2 regions of the Arthrobacter sp. NPDC080086 genome follow, and region 2 is predicted to be linked to the other one. Evidence: predicted binding sites of a transcription regulator. Region 2 holds the regulator's gene; the other holds the start of a gene.

Region 1 (4,416 bases), on a different contig from region 2:
AGGGGGGCCGGGGCCGCCGCCGAGACGGCCTCGGTCCTAGCGTGACCCCGAGCGGGTGGCCTCCCACTCGCCGCGAAGGATCGAGAAGACTTCCTTGTCGTAGCGGGACCCGTCGAACACCCAGCTGCTGCGGAGCACGCCCTCCGAACGCATGCCGAGCCGCCGGGCGATGGCGACGCTGCGCAGGTTGTCGGTCCGGCACCGCCACTCCACCCGGGAGACGCCGCGTTCCTCGAAGGCCCATTCCATCAGCAGGGCGACCGAGCGGGTGACGAGTCCGCGGCCCACCGCGCCGGGTTCCAGCCAGCAGCCGACCTCGCAGATGCCCCAGCCGGCGTCGAAGGCCACGAACATGACGCCGCCAATGATGCTGTCCCCGTCCCAGAGGCCGTAGATGCGGGCGCCGTCGCGGGCGGTGGCCGTGGCGTAGCGCTGCAGGGTGGCCCGGGCGCCCTCGACGGTGTCGGTGACGAAAGCCGGTCCCACCCAGGGGCGGATGTGGTCCCGGGCCCGGTCCATGTGCTCGGCGAAGGCCGGGGCGTGCCACGGCTCCAGGGGTTTCAGGACGACGCCGTCCCGGACGGCCGTTTCAAACAGTGAAGAAGGCATGCCGGGAGCTTAGCTGATAGGCCGGCGCGGTCAGGCGGCCTTGACCAGGGGGAGTTCGTCCCAGTGGGTGGTGTAGCGGGGGGAGAGCATGTCCCGCCTCATGCTCCAGTCCGGTCCGCCCCGGATGCCGCCGAAGCCCAGTCCGATGGAGCCGCGGCCGTAGCGGCGTGTGATGTCCTCCACCAGGCTCCCGATGTGGCGTTCCTCGCGCGGATTTTCGAACGGGGACAGCGGTGCCTGGTTCCCGGTGGGCCGAAGGTCGGTGACCATGATGCCGGCCTTCGCGTACTTCACGCCGTCCACGATGCGGGGCAACAGCGCATGCGCCGCCCGCGTCAGGATCACCGGATCCGCCGTCGGCATCGGCAGGACCACACTGACCGTGGGGAACGAGACGTCCCGGGCGTTGAAGTGCGAGGTGCCCGCGAACGCGGTGAGGAGCTTCGCCTGCAGTCCGTGCCGGGACAGCCGGGCGGAGGCCTGTTGCCCGTAGACGCTCAGGACCTGCCGGAACCCGGCTGCCGAAGTCAGCGGGGTGGAGAAGGAACGGGAGAAGATCAGTTGGTCCCGTCCGATGCGTTCCTCTTCCAACGGGATGCATGGGGTGCCCTGCAGTTCCAGGACGGTGCGCATCATGACCACGGAGAACCGGTCGCGGATCATCACCGGGTCCGCGCGGGCCAGGTCCAGGATCGAGTGGATGCCGAGGGCGTTGAGCCGCTTGGTCAGCCGGGTGGCGACGCCCCAGATTTCGATCACCGACAGGCTTCGCATCAGGCGCTCGCGGGCGGCGGCGGGCACGGACTCCCAGTGGCAGACGCCGTCGAAGGCAGGATTGTTCTTGGCCCACTTGTTGGCCAGCTTCGCCAGCGTCTTGGTGGGGGCGATGCCGACGCAGACGGGCACGCCGACGTTGCGTCGCACCGCCGTCTTCATCTGTCCGCCCAGCGCCAGCAGTTCCGCAGGGGTGCCCTTCACCCCCAGGAATGCCTCGTCGATGCTGTACACCTCCAGCCAGGCGGAGAAGCGGCCCAGCAGTTCCATCACCCGGGCGCTGATGTCGCCGTAGAGTTCGTAGTTGCTGGACAGCGCCACCAGTCCCCACTCCCTGGCCCGTGGGGCGAGCTTGAACCACGGCTCGCCGAGGGGAATCCCAAGCCGCTTCGCCTCGGGTGACCGCGTGACGGCACAGCCATCGTTGTTGGACAGCACGACGACGGGACGGCCCTCCAGGGCGGGGTTGAAGGCGCGCTCGGCGGACGCGTAGAAGCAGTTGACGTCCACAAGGGCGATCTGGGGCAGCTGGCGCATCGGGGCGGGCCTGGCCATGACGGCGCCCTAAACCACGTGGAGGCAGCGCGTGGCGACGCCCCAGACCACGAGTTCGGACAGGGACGGAACCCTGATGTCCGGGTAGGCCGGGTTCTCGGCCTGCAGCACCACCCCGTTGCGGGTGATCCGTAGCCGCTTGATGGTCAGCTCGCCGTCCAGGACCGCGACGACGACGGATCCGTCCACGGGTGTCAGCGCCCGGTTGACGATCAGTTCGTCCCCGTCGCTGATCCCGGCGCCCTCCATGGAGTCCCCGGAGACCCGGACCACGTAGGTGCTGGTGATGTCCTTGATCAGGTGCTCGTTCAGGTCGATGCGGCCGTCGAAGTAGTCCTGCGCGGGCGAGGGATAGCCGGCCGCCACCGGCACCGGCGAGATCAGCACCGAGAGGAGGGAAGTGCCCGCGTCTATCACGCGGGGTCCGATAATTGCGCCCACAACACACCTTAGTTCGAATATATGTTCTAATCTAAGTGTAAACCCGGGGGCGGACACTGGACCGGGGGAAGCCCTTCGGTAGTAGGCTTCGGGGGTTGGCCGCGCCGGGCGGCCCGCTGTTTGGGGGTAGTGGTGGCACGAGCACGTTGGCTGGCGGTTGTGGCTGTGGGAGCTGCCCTGTGCGGCGGGGCTGGGCAAGCCGTCGCGGCCCAGGCCGTCGCGGCGCCGGCCGCCTTGGCGCCGGCGGAGGTGGTATCGACGGGCGGGACGCCGGTCGACGTCGTCGTCGGCCCGGACGGAACCGCCTACATCGGCGGCTACGACGGCCCCGGCGGGGTCCTGGTGATTCCGCCGGGCGAGCCGGGCCCTACGCGCCGGATCACGACCGGCCCCAACGTGGCCGGACTGGCCCTGGGGCCGGACGGAACGCTCTACGTGGCCCAGCAGCAGGGTGGCTCCGTCGGCGGGGCCGAGATCGGCGTCGTGCCTCCCGGTGCCGCGGCCGTCGCCCGGACCATCCCGGTGTCGAGGGGCAACCACCTGATTGCCGCCGGCCCTGACGGCACAGTGTATGTGCCGAACCCGGAGAACAAAACGGTGCTTGTCCTTGCCGCCGGGGGCACGGCGGTGGACCATGTCATCGGGGTCGGGGCGGGACCGGTGGAAGTCGCCGTCGGCGCGGACGGCACCGCCTACGTGGTCAACCAAATCGAGGGCACGGTCTCGATCGTTCCCGCCGGCCAGGCCGCGGCATCCCACACGATTCCCACCGGGACGGTGGCCGGCACCACGGAGAATCCCCACGACATCGCCGTCGCCCCGGACGGCACGGTCTACGTCACGAACATCAGCACGAACAAGGTTGCGGTCATCGGGACGGGGGCGGACCGGGTGGGCTACACCATCTATGTCCCCGGCGGCCCCACCGAGGCGGCGCTCGGACCCGACGGGACGCTCTACGTGTCGAGTGTCCTCACCCCGGGGATATCGGTGATCAAGCCAGGCTCCCGGACCGTCGATTCCACCATCCCGACCGAGGGACGCCCCGGGCACCTCGCGGTGGCCCCGGACGGCAGCATCATCGCGGCGACGCCGGGCACCGGCCTGGGCAACGGGTCGGTCTCCCGCTACGCACCGCCGGCGCCGTTCCCTGCCCCGGGCCCGGCCGGCCCCGGGGCAGGGAACGGCGCAGGAGTGGGGAACGACGCCGCGGTGGGAAACAATGCCGGGCCCTCGCCGTGGAGTTCGCCCGGCGTCGTTGCGGGTGCCGGCGGAGTGGCGGTGATCGTCGTCGCCGCCCTGGTGCTGTTGCTGGGCCGACGCCGTTCCCTCAGAGCCGACGGACGCGACGGCGACGTTACCGCCGAACAGGCGTAGGGCTGGGCCGTCCCGATCCAGTAGCGGCGCTTGCCGTTCCGGGTGTCCTCGTAGGCGCCGCCGTTCTTTTCGATCGTGGCGCGGGAGCCCGCGTTGTCCTCGTCGCAGGTCAGGAGTGCCCGATCGATTCCCAGGCCGCGGGCGATCGGCAGCGCCTCCGCCAAGGCTCCGGCGGCATGACCGCGCCGCCGCGCCGACGGGCGGACGCTGTAGCCGATGTGCCCCACCTCGTTGAGGAGGAATTCGTTCAGGTGGTGGCGGACCGCCAGGGAGCCAAGGAATTCGCTGCCCTCGACAATCCAGAGATACGTACAGGGCACGTAGCCGGGCTTCCGCGGAGTCCCCGGTCGCGCGTCCCGGCGCAGAGCCTCCACAAAATCGGCGAACGCGGCGGAACCCGCCAGGTCCGCGTCGGGCCGATGCTCTATCCCGCCGCCATCCTGGTGCGCGCCGTCGAACTCGGCAAAGGCCTCCAGCCAGGAGGCGTGATACGTGTTGTCGGGTACGGTAAGCCGGGCCATGCCCCGATCCTAGCCGGGCCGCGGTGTAACCCTGTGGACCCGTGCGGCTACTCGAAGCGGGACGGGTCACCCATGCCGCGGCGGACCACCTCGGCGGCACCGCCTGAAAAGTCGATCACGGTGGTGGGCTCCGCGCCGC
Region 2 (4,416 bases):
TAGCCGATCCGGGCACCGGCGAGGGCGAAGGCCTTGCTCATGGTGCGGGAGACGATCAGCCGTTCCCGGCCGGGCAGCAGGATCAGGGCGCTCGGGGTGCCCTCGTGGGCGAACTCGTGGTACGCCTCGTCGACGATGATGATGGCCTGGCTGGCCTCCCCCGCCTCGTAGACGGCTTCGACGACATCAAGGCCAAGGCCCGTGCCGGTGGGGTTGTTGGGCGAGCAGAGGAAGACGATGTTCGGCTGCAGCTCGCGGACCTGCCGGGCGGCGGACTCGGCGGTCAGGCTGTAGCCCTCGCCGCGGACGCCGGCGACGTAGCCGGTGTCCGTTCCGGCAGCGAGCAGCGGGTACATGGAGTACGTGGGAGGGAAACCGAGGGCGTTGCGGCCCGGACCGCCGAAGGCCTGGAGAATCTGCTGCAGCACCTCATTGGAACCGTTGGCGGCCCAGATGTTCGTGGCGTCCAGCCCGTGGCCAAGGTATTCGGCCAGCGCCCCGCGGAGTTCGGTGAACTCCCGGTCCGGATAGCGGTTGAGCCCGGCAGCCGCCTCAGAGACGGCCTCCGCGATCGCTGCCCGCACGTCGGCGGGGACACCATGGGTGTTCTCGTTGACGTTCAGGAGAATCGGAACGTCCAGCTGGGGAGCACCGTAGGGGCGCAGGCCCCGCAGGTTGGTCCGGAGGGGAAGTCGGTTGAGTCGCTCAAGCTGGTCAGTCACGTCCCCAGTTTAAGTGAGAGGACTGTCTGGCCGGAAACCGTGACCAACGACGGCCCATCCCGCGGCCGGCGAATGGCCTTACCAAGTTCGGCGGACGCTCCGTCCCGGGGATTCAGCTTAGGGGGTCGGAACGAAGAGCTGCTGGCCGGGCAGGACCGGCGCGGCGTCGAGGTTGTTCAGCTGCACGATCTCGGCGACCACGTCCCTCGGATCCCGTTTCGGGTCGACGGTGCCGGCGATGGTCCACAGGGACTCCCCGGGCTGCACGGTCACGGTGACCGTCGGGGTGGTTGCCAGCGATGCAGGGGAATCGGCGGCCTTCGCCGGCGCGGTCAGGGAGCCTGCCAGGGACAGCAGCAGGGCCGCGAGCAGGATCAAGGGCAGTCCGAAGAAGACGAAGCGTCCCCGCCGGGTCAGCCGCAAGGGAGCCTGGGCCGAAGAGTGGGCCCGGCGTACAGCTGACGCGCTCCCGGCGGTCGCGTCAGCGTCGGCCGGGGCCGCGAACGGAGCTACCGCCCCGGAGAAGGCCGTGGCAGTATCCGGCACGAGATACAGTGCCGGCCTTCCGGCGTCGGAAAACTGCGAACCGGCGAAAGCGATTCTTGCTGACATGAACTGAGCCCTCCTGGACTTGTCGTTGCCGCCCGGCGTACTCCTCGTACCTGCCGCCAACCGGCTGAACCATCATTCGCTTCGAACACAAGGCCGAAACCGGCCGTGGTTCTCCACTTGCAATCTTCGAACACATCTTCGAATCTTGCTGTTCTCTTTTTAGCACCTATGAACGAACTCTGTCGAGACTCGCTAGAACAAATGTTTGAAAAACACCGGCGGCTGACCTATTTTTGAAGCACGGAACCGGTCCCTCGAAGGACCCGCACTCCGCACCTGCAGTCTGAAACCTGTCGAACACCCGCCAGCGGTGATCAAGAGCAGTCAAACGGCAGGCACTGACATTTTTAGGATTCGCAGCAATCGGGCCGCTTCACTCGGTCCGCCGGCCACGGATCCGCACCACGAACGGAAGGCACGGGGACCATGGCAGCACAAGCCACCGGCGGGAGGGCAACCCGGCGCGGCGCCCAGCCTGCCCGGGCGCCCAAGAGCCTCACCGTCCGTCAGAAGAAGATCCTCGAAACCATCCAGCGGTCCGTGACGGACAACGGCTATCCGCCGTCGATGCGCGAGATCGGGGACACGGTGGGGCTGGCCAGCCTCTCCAGCGTGACCCACCAGCTCTCCCAGCTGGAGAAGCTGGGCTACCTACGCCGGGACCCCAAGCGTCCCCGCGCCATGGAAGTGTTGATGCCGCTGACCCTGGACGAGGGGTCCACCCCGATTTCCGGCGTCGAACAGCCCCGCGGGCTGAAGGCCGTCGGCGGACTCGCGGTGTCGGAACTGGCCAGCGCCACGGACACGGCGATGGTCCCGTTTGTGGGCCGGATCGCCGCCGGTGGCCCGATCCTGGCCGACCAGGTGGTGGAGGACGTCCTCCCCCTGCCGCGCCAGCTCGTGGGCCACGGTGAGCTGTTCATGCTCAAGGTCGCGGGCGATTCCATGATCGACGCCGCGATCTGCGACGGGGACTGGGTGGTGGTTCGCCGGCAGAACGACGCCGTCAACGGCGACATCGTGGCCGCCCTCCTCGATGACGAAGCCACGGTCAAGACGTTCCGGCAGCGCGACGGCCACACCTGGCTGCTGCCGCAGAACACCCAGTACGAACCGATCCTGGGCGACCACGCCGTCATCATGGGCAAGGTCGTCTCGGTCCTCCGCTCCCTGTAGCGCGGGCAACGCCGCCGGCCAGGGGCCCGGCTGAACGCGCTGAACGCCCGGAGCTGGGGACCCCACCCCGCCCGGACGCCGAGGCCTGAGCGCCGCCAAACCCCGCCGAACGTCCCTGCCCCGGGGGCCTACGACCCCTGCGCGGCCTCTTTCGCGAGCCGCTCCAGCGACGCCACGGCCACCGCCGGGTCCGTGGTGGCCCAGAACGGCGGCAGCGCGGCCCGGAGGAAGCCGCCGTAACGCTCGGTGGACAGCCGTGAGTCCAGCACCGCCACCACGCCGCGGTCCGACGTCGAACGGATCAGCCGGCCCGCGCCCTGCGCCAGCCGGATCGCCGCGTGCGTGGCCGAGACGCTCATGAAGCCGTTGCCCCCGGCCTGCGCCACGGCCCGGGAGCGGGCCGTCATCAGCGGATCGTCCGGCCGCGGGAACGGGATCCGGTCGATCACCACCAGCCGGCAGGAGTTGCCGGGCACGTCAACGCCCTGCCACAGGGACATGGTGCCGAAGAGGCAGGTGTCCGGTTCGTCCGCGAACTGCTTGACCAGCGCGGTCATGGTGGATTCGCCCTGGCAGAGGATGCTCAGGCCCAGCCGCGGCCGGAGCGCGTCGGCGGCCTCCTCCGCGGCGCGCCGGGAGGAGAAGAGGCAGAGCGCGCCGCCGCCGGAGGCGCGGATCAGCTTCTCGAGCTCGTCCAGGGCCTCGGGCGCGGTCCCCCGGCCCGGTTTGGGCAGGTGCTTGGCGACGTAGAGGATGCCCTGTTTGGGGTATTCGAACGGCGACCCGACGTCGACGCCGGTCCAGCTCGGGGCGCCGGGGCCCACCAGGCCCAGGCCCCCCGCGGCCGGTTCGAAGGCCGAGCCGATGGCGAGGGTGGCCGAGGTCAGCACCACGGTGTGGTCCGCGAACAGGCCCTCCCGCAGCCGCCCGGCCACGCTGAGCGGGGCGATGTTGATCAGCGCGGGCGCCGAATCGTCCGGCTGCGAGTAGCCCTGCTGCGGGTCGAAGGTGCTCTGCCGCGAGAACCACACCACCTCGCGGTTCTCGCGGGCCGCGAGCAGGCGTTCGCAGAGCTCCAGGATCACCATCAGCCGGGAGCGCGCAAGCTGCCGGCCGCCGTCGGCCGTGGTGGAGCCGTCTCCCTTGGAGTCGGAGAGCGCCGCACGGCAGGCGTCCCGGAGCTGGTCCACGCAGTCGAGCTGTTCGCTGTTCAGGCCGTTGGGCATCAGTCCGCCGGGAACCCCCGCGACGGCGAGCTCGAGGTTCGCGGCGGCGTTGTTCAGCGCGTCCACGGTGATGCCGGTGTGCTTGCGGGCGCCCGAGGCGGCGGCGTGGACCATGGCCACGGAGAGCTGGCCGGAGACGGCCCCGGTGACCCGGTCCTGGAGTTCGTGCGCCTCGTCCACGACGACGACGTCGTAGTCGGGCAGCACGGCCAGGCCCTCGAAGGCGCTCACGGCCAGCATGGCGTGGTTGGTGACCACGACGTCGGCGTCCGCCGCGTCCTGGCGCGCCAGTTCGCTGAAGCATTCGGCGGCCGACGGGCACTTCTGCGCGCCGAGGCATTCCATGGCGGTGACGGACACCTGCCGCCAGGCGCGGTCGGTCACGCCGGGGAGCAGTTCGTCGCGGTCGCCGGTGGCCGTGTTCTCGGCCCATTCCCGGAGCCGGACCACTTCCCGGCCCAGCTGCGAGGCCGGACCGCCCATGGCGGCGGCGAAGTGCGGGACCGAGGTGTCCTCACCCAGGGAGAAGAGCTGGCCCTCGGCGGGTTCCTCGGACGGGAACCCACCCTCGAGCTTGTGCCGGCACACGTAGTTGGACCGGCCCTTGACCAGGGCGATCTTGACGGGCCGCTTCAGGGCAGGGGTGATGGCCTTGAGCAGTCGCGGCAGGTCCCGGCCGA

The links. The regulator LexA, encoded in region 2, represses DNA repair genes until DNA is damaged. The targets are predictions, from matches to a motif close to TCGAACANNTGTTCGA.
Region 1: umuD (translesion error-prone DNA polymerase V autoproteolytic subunit) is a predicted target of LexA. The motif match lies at 2,393-2,408, and genes of this name have one in related genera.

The regions. Positions count from the first base shown of each region.
Region 1 is NZ_JBFBKP010000004.1:109,844-114,259, reverse strand. It holds gene AB0305_RS03345 (GNAT family protein) at 37-609, opposite strand; gene AB0305_RS03340 (Y-family DNA polymerase) at 640-1,938, opposite strand; gene umuD (translesion error-prone DNA polymerase V autoproteolytic subunit) at 1,948-2,379, opposite strand; gene AB0305_RS03330 (hypothetical protein) at 2,539-3,756, shown strand; partial or broken gene AB0305_RS03325 (GNAT family N-acetyltransferase) at 3,828-4,277, opposite strand; gene AB0305_RS03320 (L-threonylcarbamoyladenylate synthase) at 4,325-4,416, opposite strand, start outside.
Region 2 is NZ_JBFBKP010000076.1:5,278-9,693, forward strand. It holds gene AB0305_RS18935 (histidinol-phosphate transaminase) at 1-722, opposite strand, end outside; gene AB0305_RS18940 (LysM peptidoglycan-binding domain-containing protein) at 840-1,145, opposite strand; gene lexA (transcriptional repressor LexA) at 1,761-2,510, shown strand; gene AB0305_RS18950 (ATP-dependent DNA helicase) at 2,639-4,416, opposite strand, start outside.